Stratiformator vulcanicus: one gene and its partner. The protein of the gene in region 1 interacts with the protein of each later gene in a pairwise test. Links are inferred from orthologs where the notes say so. Each region holds a gene or a part of one and is shown on either strand. Other genes may lie near its edges.

The links.
Region 2: the proteins of dnaE (region 1) and rplL interact in binary tests that used the Escherichia coli proteins (3 or more experiments, as listed by UniProt). The link is inferred for Stratiformator vulcanicus from one-to-one orthologs.

The regions. Positions count from the first base shown.
Region 1 is NZ_CP036268.1:2,927,429-2,931,911, reverse strand. The notes cover bases 160-4,326. They hold dnaE (DNA polymerase III subunit alpha), read right to left. Parts: upstream 3,933-4,326; coding sequence 360-3,932; downstream 160-359. Other genes in these bases: Pan189_RS11480 (hypothetical protein), read left to right, coding at 4,077-4,325; Pan189_RS11490 (hypothetical protein), read right to left, coding at 160-284. Also shown: more of Pan189_RS11490, read right to left, coding at 1-159; Pan189_RS21385 (hypothetical protein), read right to left, coding at 4,377-4,483. UniProt on the Escherichia coli protein: DNA polymerase III is a complex, multichain enzyme responsible for most of the replicative synthesis in bacteria. This DNA polymerase also exhibits 3' to 5' exonuclease activity. The alpha chain is the DNA polymerase catalytic subunit.
Region 2 is NZ_CP036268.1:2,189,895-2,193,052, reverse strand. The notes cover bases 1-2,842. They hold rplL (50S ribosomal protein L7/L12), read right to left. Parts: upstream 1,709-2,842; coding sequence 1,292-1,708; downstream 1-1,291. Other genes in these bases: rplA (50S ribosomal protein L1), read right to left, coding at 2,450-2,842; rplJ (50S ribosomal protein L10), read right to left, coding at 1,813-2,352; rpoB (DNA-directed RNA polymerase subunit beta), read right to left, coding at 1-834. In the rest of the region: more of rplA, read right to left, coding at 2,843-3,154. UniProt on the Escherichia coli protein: The binding site for several of the GTPase factors involved in protein synthesis (IF-2, EF-Tu, EF-G and RF3). Is thus essential for accurate translation.

The DNA of each region.
Region 1 (4,483 bases):
TCCAATCGTGCGAGCGGATTTTCGTCATCAGTTTCTGCGCGAGTCGAGGCCGCGCCGGTATTGGAGGGCACGATTTCGGGGGCAACGATCAAGTCGCGGCCGACATCTGCGACTTCGGGTGTCGACCGGTCGGTCATCCACGCATTGGCGACCAGCCCGACGATTCCGATGAGCAGCCCGGCCACCAACGCCGAACGCGTTATGACACCCGTTATCGAACGGCCGAGGCCTGCAGAAACTGGTTCCTCGTCCCGCGTGCGTGGTGGTGTCTGCGTCTCTGACATATGGCCCAGTCCGAACGGCGATTTCGATTGACTGCGGGTATGGTAGGTCCGGGGCGATTTCGTGTGAAGATCGCGTCAGGCTGCATCGCCCGTGCGTCCCTGCCCATTGCTACCCGAGTCGCTCACGCGACGTTTCGATGGCGAATGAAATCGCACAAATTCCTCGCCGAGGATGTCCGTCAGTTCCCTTCGCAGCATCGCATTCGCGGTGACCCGCAGATAGCCGGGGGTCATCAATCGATATCGAACGACCGCATCAGGGTCGGCCGGGTCGGCCGATTCGACAAGGATCACAATGTCGGTCTCACCGGGAAATCGTTGCAAGGCGTCGCGAGCGGCGGTCAATTGCCGCTGCTCATGTAGCCCTTTGCGGAAACGCACGACGACCTGCGCCGTGAATTCCCGCTCGGCATCATCAAGCGTCAGCAATTTGTTGACGATAATGTTCGGCTCTCGACCCCGTCGGTCCACCCGACCACGCAGGTAGAAGATTTCCTCGGCCTTCACCTGTTCGCCGTATCGGTGGAATTCTTCCGGCCACATGATGCAGCGGACGGTCATTGACTCGTCTTCGAAGTCGAAGTTGACGTACTTGGAATGTCCGTTGCGACTGGGTTTTTTGGTTTGGGCATACTTGATTGCGCCGACCATGCCGCCGATCAGCACTTCGGCTCCGTCATCAAGGTCCGCCAGGTGCTTAATGTCGTGCGTGGAGTATTTCTTGACTCGATCCCCCGCTTCAGCGAGTGGGTGGGATGTGAGGTAGAACCCGAGGACTTCTTTCTCGGCCGCGAGCTTCTGCGCCCGGCCCCAGTCGGGCGTTTCGGGCAGGGACATGGACGCCGTTTCTTCTTCCCCGTCCGGCTCGTCGTCGCCACCAAACAGGTTCTTCTGACCGGCGGCTTTGTCCTTGGCTCGCTGAATCGACGCCTGGACGGCTCGTTCGACGACCAGAAAATATTGAGCCCGCGTTCCTCCAAGTGAATCGAGAGCGCCGGCTTTCACAAGAATCTCCAACATGCCTTTCGTTAGCACCTTCGGGTCGACTCGCTCCGTCAAATCAAAAATGTCTGTGAATGGGCCGTTTGCCGTCCGTTCGTCGACGATCGCTTGCACCACGTTTTCGCCGATGCCCTTGATGGCCCCCATGCCGAATGTGATCACCCGGCGTTCGCCTTCCGCCCCTTTGTCGACGACGACTACGCTGAACTCGACGTCAGACGTATTCACATCGGGCGGCAGCACTTCGATCTTCATCCGTCGCGCATCGTCGACGTGCTCATTAATTCGATCGCTACTCTCCATCCCGCAGGAGAGCAGTGCGGCCATAAACTCTTCGGGATAATGAGCCTTCAGGTAAGCCGTCTGATACGCAATCGCCGCATAAGCCGTGCTGTGTGATTTGTTAAAACCGTAGCCCGCGAACTTCTCAATCAATTCAAACAGGTCGACCGCGACTCTTTCGTCAATCCCCTGCTTTTTTGCTCCGCTGACATATTCCTCTCGGAAGTCGGCGATAATTTTTAATTTTTTCTTTGAGATCGCCTTAATGCAGCGATACGCACTGGCCAGTTCCAGACCGCCGACGCGGTTCAGAATCTGCATCACCTGTTCCTGGTACACCATCACGCCGTAGGTCTCTTCCAGGACCTCGTCGACAAGAGGATGGACCTTGGCCGGTTCCTGTCGGCCGTTCTTCACGTTGACGTAATCCATCACCATCCCGCCCTCAAGCGGGCCGGGACGGTACAGCGCGCTGGTGGCGATGATATCGTTAAACGAGTCGGGCTTCATTTTTGTCAGTAGGTCGCGCATTCCTCCCGACTCTAACTGGAAGATGCCTTTCGTCTCGCCCCGTTGGAGAAGTTGGTAAGTCTGTTCATCTTCAAGCGGAAGCAGGTGCGGCACGATTTCAACACCGCGGTGCTGCTTCACATTTTTCACGGCTTTGTCGAGAATCGTCAGGTTCCGCAGGCCGAGAAAGTCCATCTTAAGAAGGCCGGCGTCTTCGACGGTGGGGCCATCCCATTGCGTGATGATGTCTGCCTTGCCCGTGATCACCTGCAGCGGCAGCAACTCCATTAATGGCTGGTCGGCGACCACCACGCCCGCCGCGTGTGTTCCGGCGCTGCGGGCAAGGCCTTCGAGCCGATATGCGATCTCGATCAGCTCTTTAATTTGCGGATCACTGTCATAAGCCTGCTTCAGTTCGGCCGTCTCGTTGACCGCATCTTTTAATTTAATCCCCAGTGTATCCGGGACCATTTTCGCAATTTCATTGACGCGCGGCAGCGGCACACCGAGGGCACGGCCGACATCGCGGACGACTGCCTTTGCTTTTAATGTGCCGAAGGTGCCGATTTGCGCAACGCACTGCTCGCCGTATTTCTCTTTCGTGTAATCGATGACGAGCTGCCGACGGTCTCGACAGAAATCGATATCGATATCGGGCGGCTCTTTGCGGCTCTTATCCAAGAATCGTTCAAACAGCAGTCCGAATTCAATCGGACAGTGGTCACTTAAGCCTAAGAGATAGGTAACGATCGCCCCGGAAGCCGATCCGCGAGCCGTGCAGGGAATATCGTTCTTCTTCGCGAATTGAACGAAGTCCCACACAATTAAGAAGTAGCTCGAATAGCCCATATGCTCGATCACGCCGAGTTCAAGATCGAGCCGGTCCTGATACTTCTGGTCGTAGCCCTCGCCGTATCGCCATACGAGCGCTTCTTCGCAGACTTCGCGGAGGTATTCGGTGTCTGTCTTCTGATCCGGCGGCGTGAAGACCGGGTAATACTTCGGGTTCTCTTCAAGCTGAATGTCACAGCGATCGGCGATTTCCTGACTTCGGGCGACGGCGTCCTCGAAGCCCGGAAAGGCGGCGTACATGTCTTCGGGAGAGCGGACGAAGAATTGTTCCGTCTCCATTTTCATGCGATTCGTATCGCCGCGTTGCGCGTGCGTGTTCACGCATAGTAAGACGTCATGCGCGTTGGCATCGTGCTCACAGAGGTAGTGGGCATCATTCGTGGCGACGAGCGGGAAGCCGAGCTTTTGGGCGAGGTCGACCGTCCCCTCCTTACACATGCGTTGAATCTCGGTGCCGCTGTCTTGAATTTCCATGTAGAAGCGGTCGCCGAAGACCCGCTCATACCAGCGGACGAGCTCCGTCGCTTCGTCCTGCCGCTCGCCGAGGATGTAATGCGACAGCTCGCCCGCCGCACAGCCCGACAGGCAGATCAACCCCTCGCCCATCTCTTCGAGAATCTCTTTGTCGATCCGCGGCTTATAATAGAAGCCTTCCAGATAGGCGAGCGACGAGAGCTTCACCAAATTCTGGAAGCCCTGCCGATTCATCGCCAACAGTGTGAGGTGAAAGCTCGCTTCTTTGACCCGGCTGGCGCCCCCCCTCTCTTTGCGTGAACGTGGTGCGATATACGCTTCCATGCCGACGATCGGGTTGATGTCGTTCGCCCGGCACTCCGAGTAAAACTCTCGAGCCCCATACATATTGCCGTGGTCAGTGATCGCCACGGCATTCATGCCCATCTCTTTAGTCGACCGCACCAGATCGGGGATCTGCGTCATCCCGTCGAGCAGGCTGTAGTGCGTATGGCAGTGCAGGTGGGCAAAGGGCCGAGACTCAGGCATCAGGCAGTTGCTCCGTCAACGCGGATGGGCGGGACGGCGTGATCTTAGCCGGTGGACAGGAGGATCGAAACGGTTAGAGAGAACCGTATGATGCTCTTCAGAAATCGTTACCTTCGCATTCCTCTACCGAATGAGGAGTCGCCAATGCCGCCCGTTGAGTTTGAGAGCGAATTCCGCGTCTTTGCCATCGACGACGGTACTGTCGACTTCCTATTGCGGCTATCTCGCCTCGTAACGGAACTCAATGTCGTTGAGTTGTCGAAACGGCGGTTCAGCCGCGACGGCGTAACAGTGGTTGATCTCGGTGTGAGAGTCAGTGCCGTCAACAAACACTGGTTCGATGCGGACGCGAAAGCACCGGGGATCACGATGGAGTACGAGCAAGTTGTCTGACTTCGAGCCCTCTCTATCCGTCGTTTCAAATCCGAGGCAGCCAGTCACTGATCAGTTCACCGCAGGTAGCTCCCACCCCAGCACATCCTTTGTAATCGAGCACCGCGGCTCTGCCTTTTCGGCCGTGTTGCCGAGATTCTCGTGGTCGTAGAGTTCGT
Region 2 (3,158 bases), 740 kb from region 1 along the record:
CGACTCAGAGATTTCCTCGGCGATCTTCTGCGAAATGACGTGCCCGCATTCGAGAATGATCTCGCCTTCGCGCTCGTGCCCGGCGGGATAGACGATGTCTTCGGCGGCATACTTGCCGGTGATCTCCTCAACGAACGCGGCTCCCCCGACCTTGGTATCTTTGACTTTGTGAAATAACTCCACGAGTGCGCGGTCGGTACTGAAATTCGGATCCATCGCTCGCAGCAGCGTCATCGCCGAGAACTTACCGCTCTGATCGATACGAACCTGCAGCGTCTGCTTTTTGCTGACGAGGAACTCGATCCAACTGCCGCGCTCCGGGATCACCCGGCACGAGTGATTCGTCTTCGCGTCCCCGGGCTCGCTGCTGAGGATGAAATCGACGCCCGGTGAGCGGTGCAACTGGCTCACGACGCATCGCTCGGCCCCGTTGACGATGAATTCACCGCCGCCGATCATAATCGGAATGTCGCCCAGATAGACCTCTTCCTCGATCGGCTGCTCTTTGACGAGCCGCATCCAAACGCGGAACGGCCGGCCGTAGGTGAGCCGGAGTTGGCGACACTCTTCGGGCGAATAACGGGGCTTTCCAAGCTCGTACTTCACGTACTCCAGCTTGTACTGGCCGTCGTAACTTTCGACCGGGAACACCTCGCGCAAGATCTCTTCGAGACCTTGGTCTTTCCGCTCTCGCGACGAGATATCCAGTTGCAAGAATCGATCGAACGAAACAGTTTGAATCTTCGTCAGATCGGAGAGTTCAAAGTCGGAATCGATACTGCCGAAATTCCGCTTGTCGTCAAAATACTGAATCCGTGTCGCTGGGATCGGCATGCGATATTTACCTGATGAGCACGACGTCGGTGTCGGTGAGTTCGGAGCGAAAGAGGCGACGGACGCGTTTCGCCGGCTGCGAAAACGGAGCCTATTTTATTGGTGCCGACTGCACGAGCAGTCAGCGCACCAGCCGGAGAGCGGGAACAAGTGTCTCGAACAGAGCAATCGGCGATGTAGCGGGCAATGCAGTTGCAGATATTGCGGACAGAATGTCCCATCCACCCCGAGGGTTGCAGAAGCAACCCCAGTGATCTTAGCCGGCTGATGCCGAAACAAAACCTGCAGCGGTGAGTCGACAAATCGACCTCAAACCCACCCGAAGACGCGGAGAACCGTCGCTACCCGAACCGATTTTGATCGACTTCACTGAAAAGTCAAGCAGCGACGGGCAAAATGGCACGCACCTTGCCCGTCGCGCTCGGTTGACAGCGATAACCGATCGGCGAGACCGAACCTATTTGAGTTCGGCTTTGCCGCCCGCATCTTCGATTTCCTTGACGAGCTTTTCGGCATCTTCTTTCGGAATGCCCTCTTTGATCGCCTTCGGAGCACTTTCGACGAGCTCTTTGGCTTCTTTGAGCCCAAGGCCGGTCGCACCGCGAACGACTTTGATCATCTTGATCTTTTCGCCGCCGATGTCGGTCAGCATGACATCGAAGTCGGTCTTTTCTTCGGCCGCTTCAGCGGGGCCGCCATCGCCCGTTCCAGGGGCAACCGCCATCACGGCACCTCCGGCAGCCGGCTCGATGCCATGAACCTCCTTGAGGTAGTCCGAAAGATTCTTCGCTTCGAGCAAGGTCAGGCCGACGATCTTGTCGCCGAGTTCCTTGGTCACGTCGCTGAATTCCTGCACGGGTGCGTCAGTCGCCATAGTCAATTCCCCTTAGTGTTGAGTGGGCTCCGGGTGAAGCCTTCGAGTAAAACATCCGCCGGAGCCCCACGCCCGACGATTGAAAATGTCTCGCCGCAGCCGGCTCAGGCCGTTTCGGCCTCGCCTTCCGCGTCGTCTTTATCTGCAATCTGTTTAATTTGACCTGCCAGAGTGCCGCCGATCCCGAGCATCGCCGCCGAGAGGTTGGCTCCAGGAGAGAGAATCTGCCCTGAGATCTTCGACAGAATTTCTTCCCGGCTCGGGCTCTTGCTCAGAGCCACGACGCCGGCTTCGTCTAGCGACTGCCCTTCGACAGAGCCGCCTTTGATATGCAGCTTCTCGATATCTTTCGCCCACTTCGTGATCTCTTTCGAGAGGGCGACAATATCCTGGCCGCCGTACACGAGCGTCGACGGGCCTTCCAGCACGGGATCAATCCCGCTGACGCCGACCCGCTCCAACGCCCGCCGCGCCAGCGTGTTCCGCACCGAAAGGGCGCTGATCTCTTTTTCCTGAAGAGACCTTCGCCACGAATTCTGCGTGTTCGCGTCGAGGGCGGAACTGTCTACGACGAGCAAATCGGTCGCGCCGTCGAGGCGATCGACGATATCCTCGATTATCATGCCTTTGATGACTTTACTCATCATTCTCTCCGAGAGGCTGGTCGAACAGAACCGGTTCGGTCGACCCGCCCCAAGCTCAATTTTGCGAAGGAATATTTATTACCATGAAACAGGCCGCCTATAGCGCGACCGAAATCCCCGGCATCTGGGTCGCGGTCACGGTGACGCTCCGCATATAGATGCCTTTTTGAGCCGAAGGCTTAGCTGACTCGATATGCTTTAGAATGGCTTCGGCATTGCCGACCAATTGCTCCGGCTCGAACGTCATACGTCCGATGACGCAATGCACGACTCCGCCCTTGTCGTTTTTGAATTCGACCTTACCCGCCTTGTACTCGCGCACGGCGTCAGCGACGTTCGGCGTGACGGTTCCTGCCCGGGGCGACGGCATCAATCCGCGGGGGCCAAGCACGCGACCGAGCGGACCGACGACGCCCATCATGTCCGGAGTGGCAATGGCGACGTCAAAGTCGAGCCAACCGCCCTTAATTTCGTCGGCCAATTCCTTGCCGCCAACCTTATCCGCCCCTGCCCCCTCAGCGACCGCAACGTTGTCACCTTGCGCGAAAACGATGACCCGCTGCGACTTGCCGATGCCGTGCGGCAGCACGATCGCCCCGCGGACGCGTTGCTCATCTTGCTTGGCGTCGATCCCGAGTCGAACCGCCAATTCGACCACCTGATCAGGCTTCGCCGGCGGAACGTTCTTGGGAAGTTGGCCCTGCAATCCCAGCAGAGCGGAGACGGCATCGGCGAGGGAGACGGTGCCCACCTCTTCGGCCTTCTGCCGCAGGTTTTTCATTCTCTTGGAAGTCTTCGCCATCTCT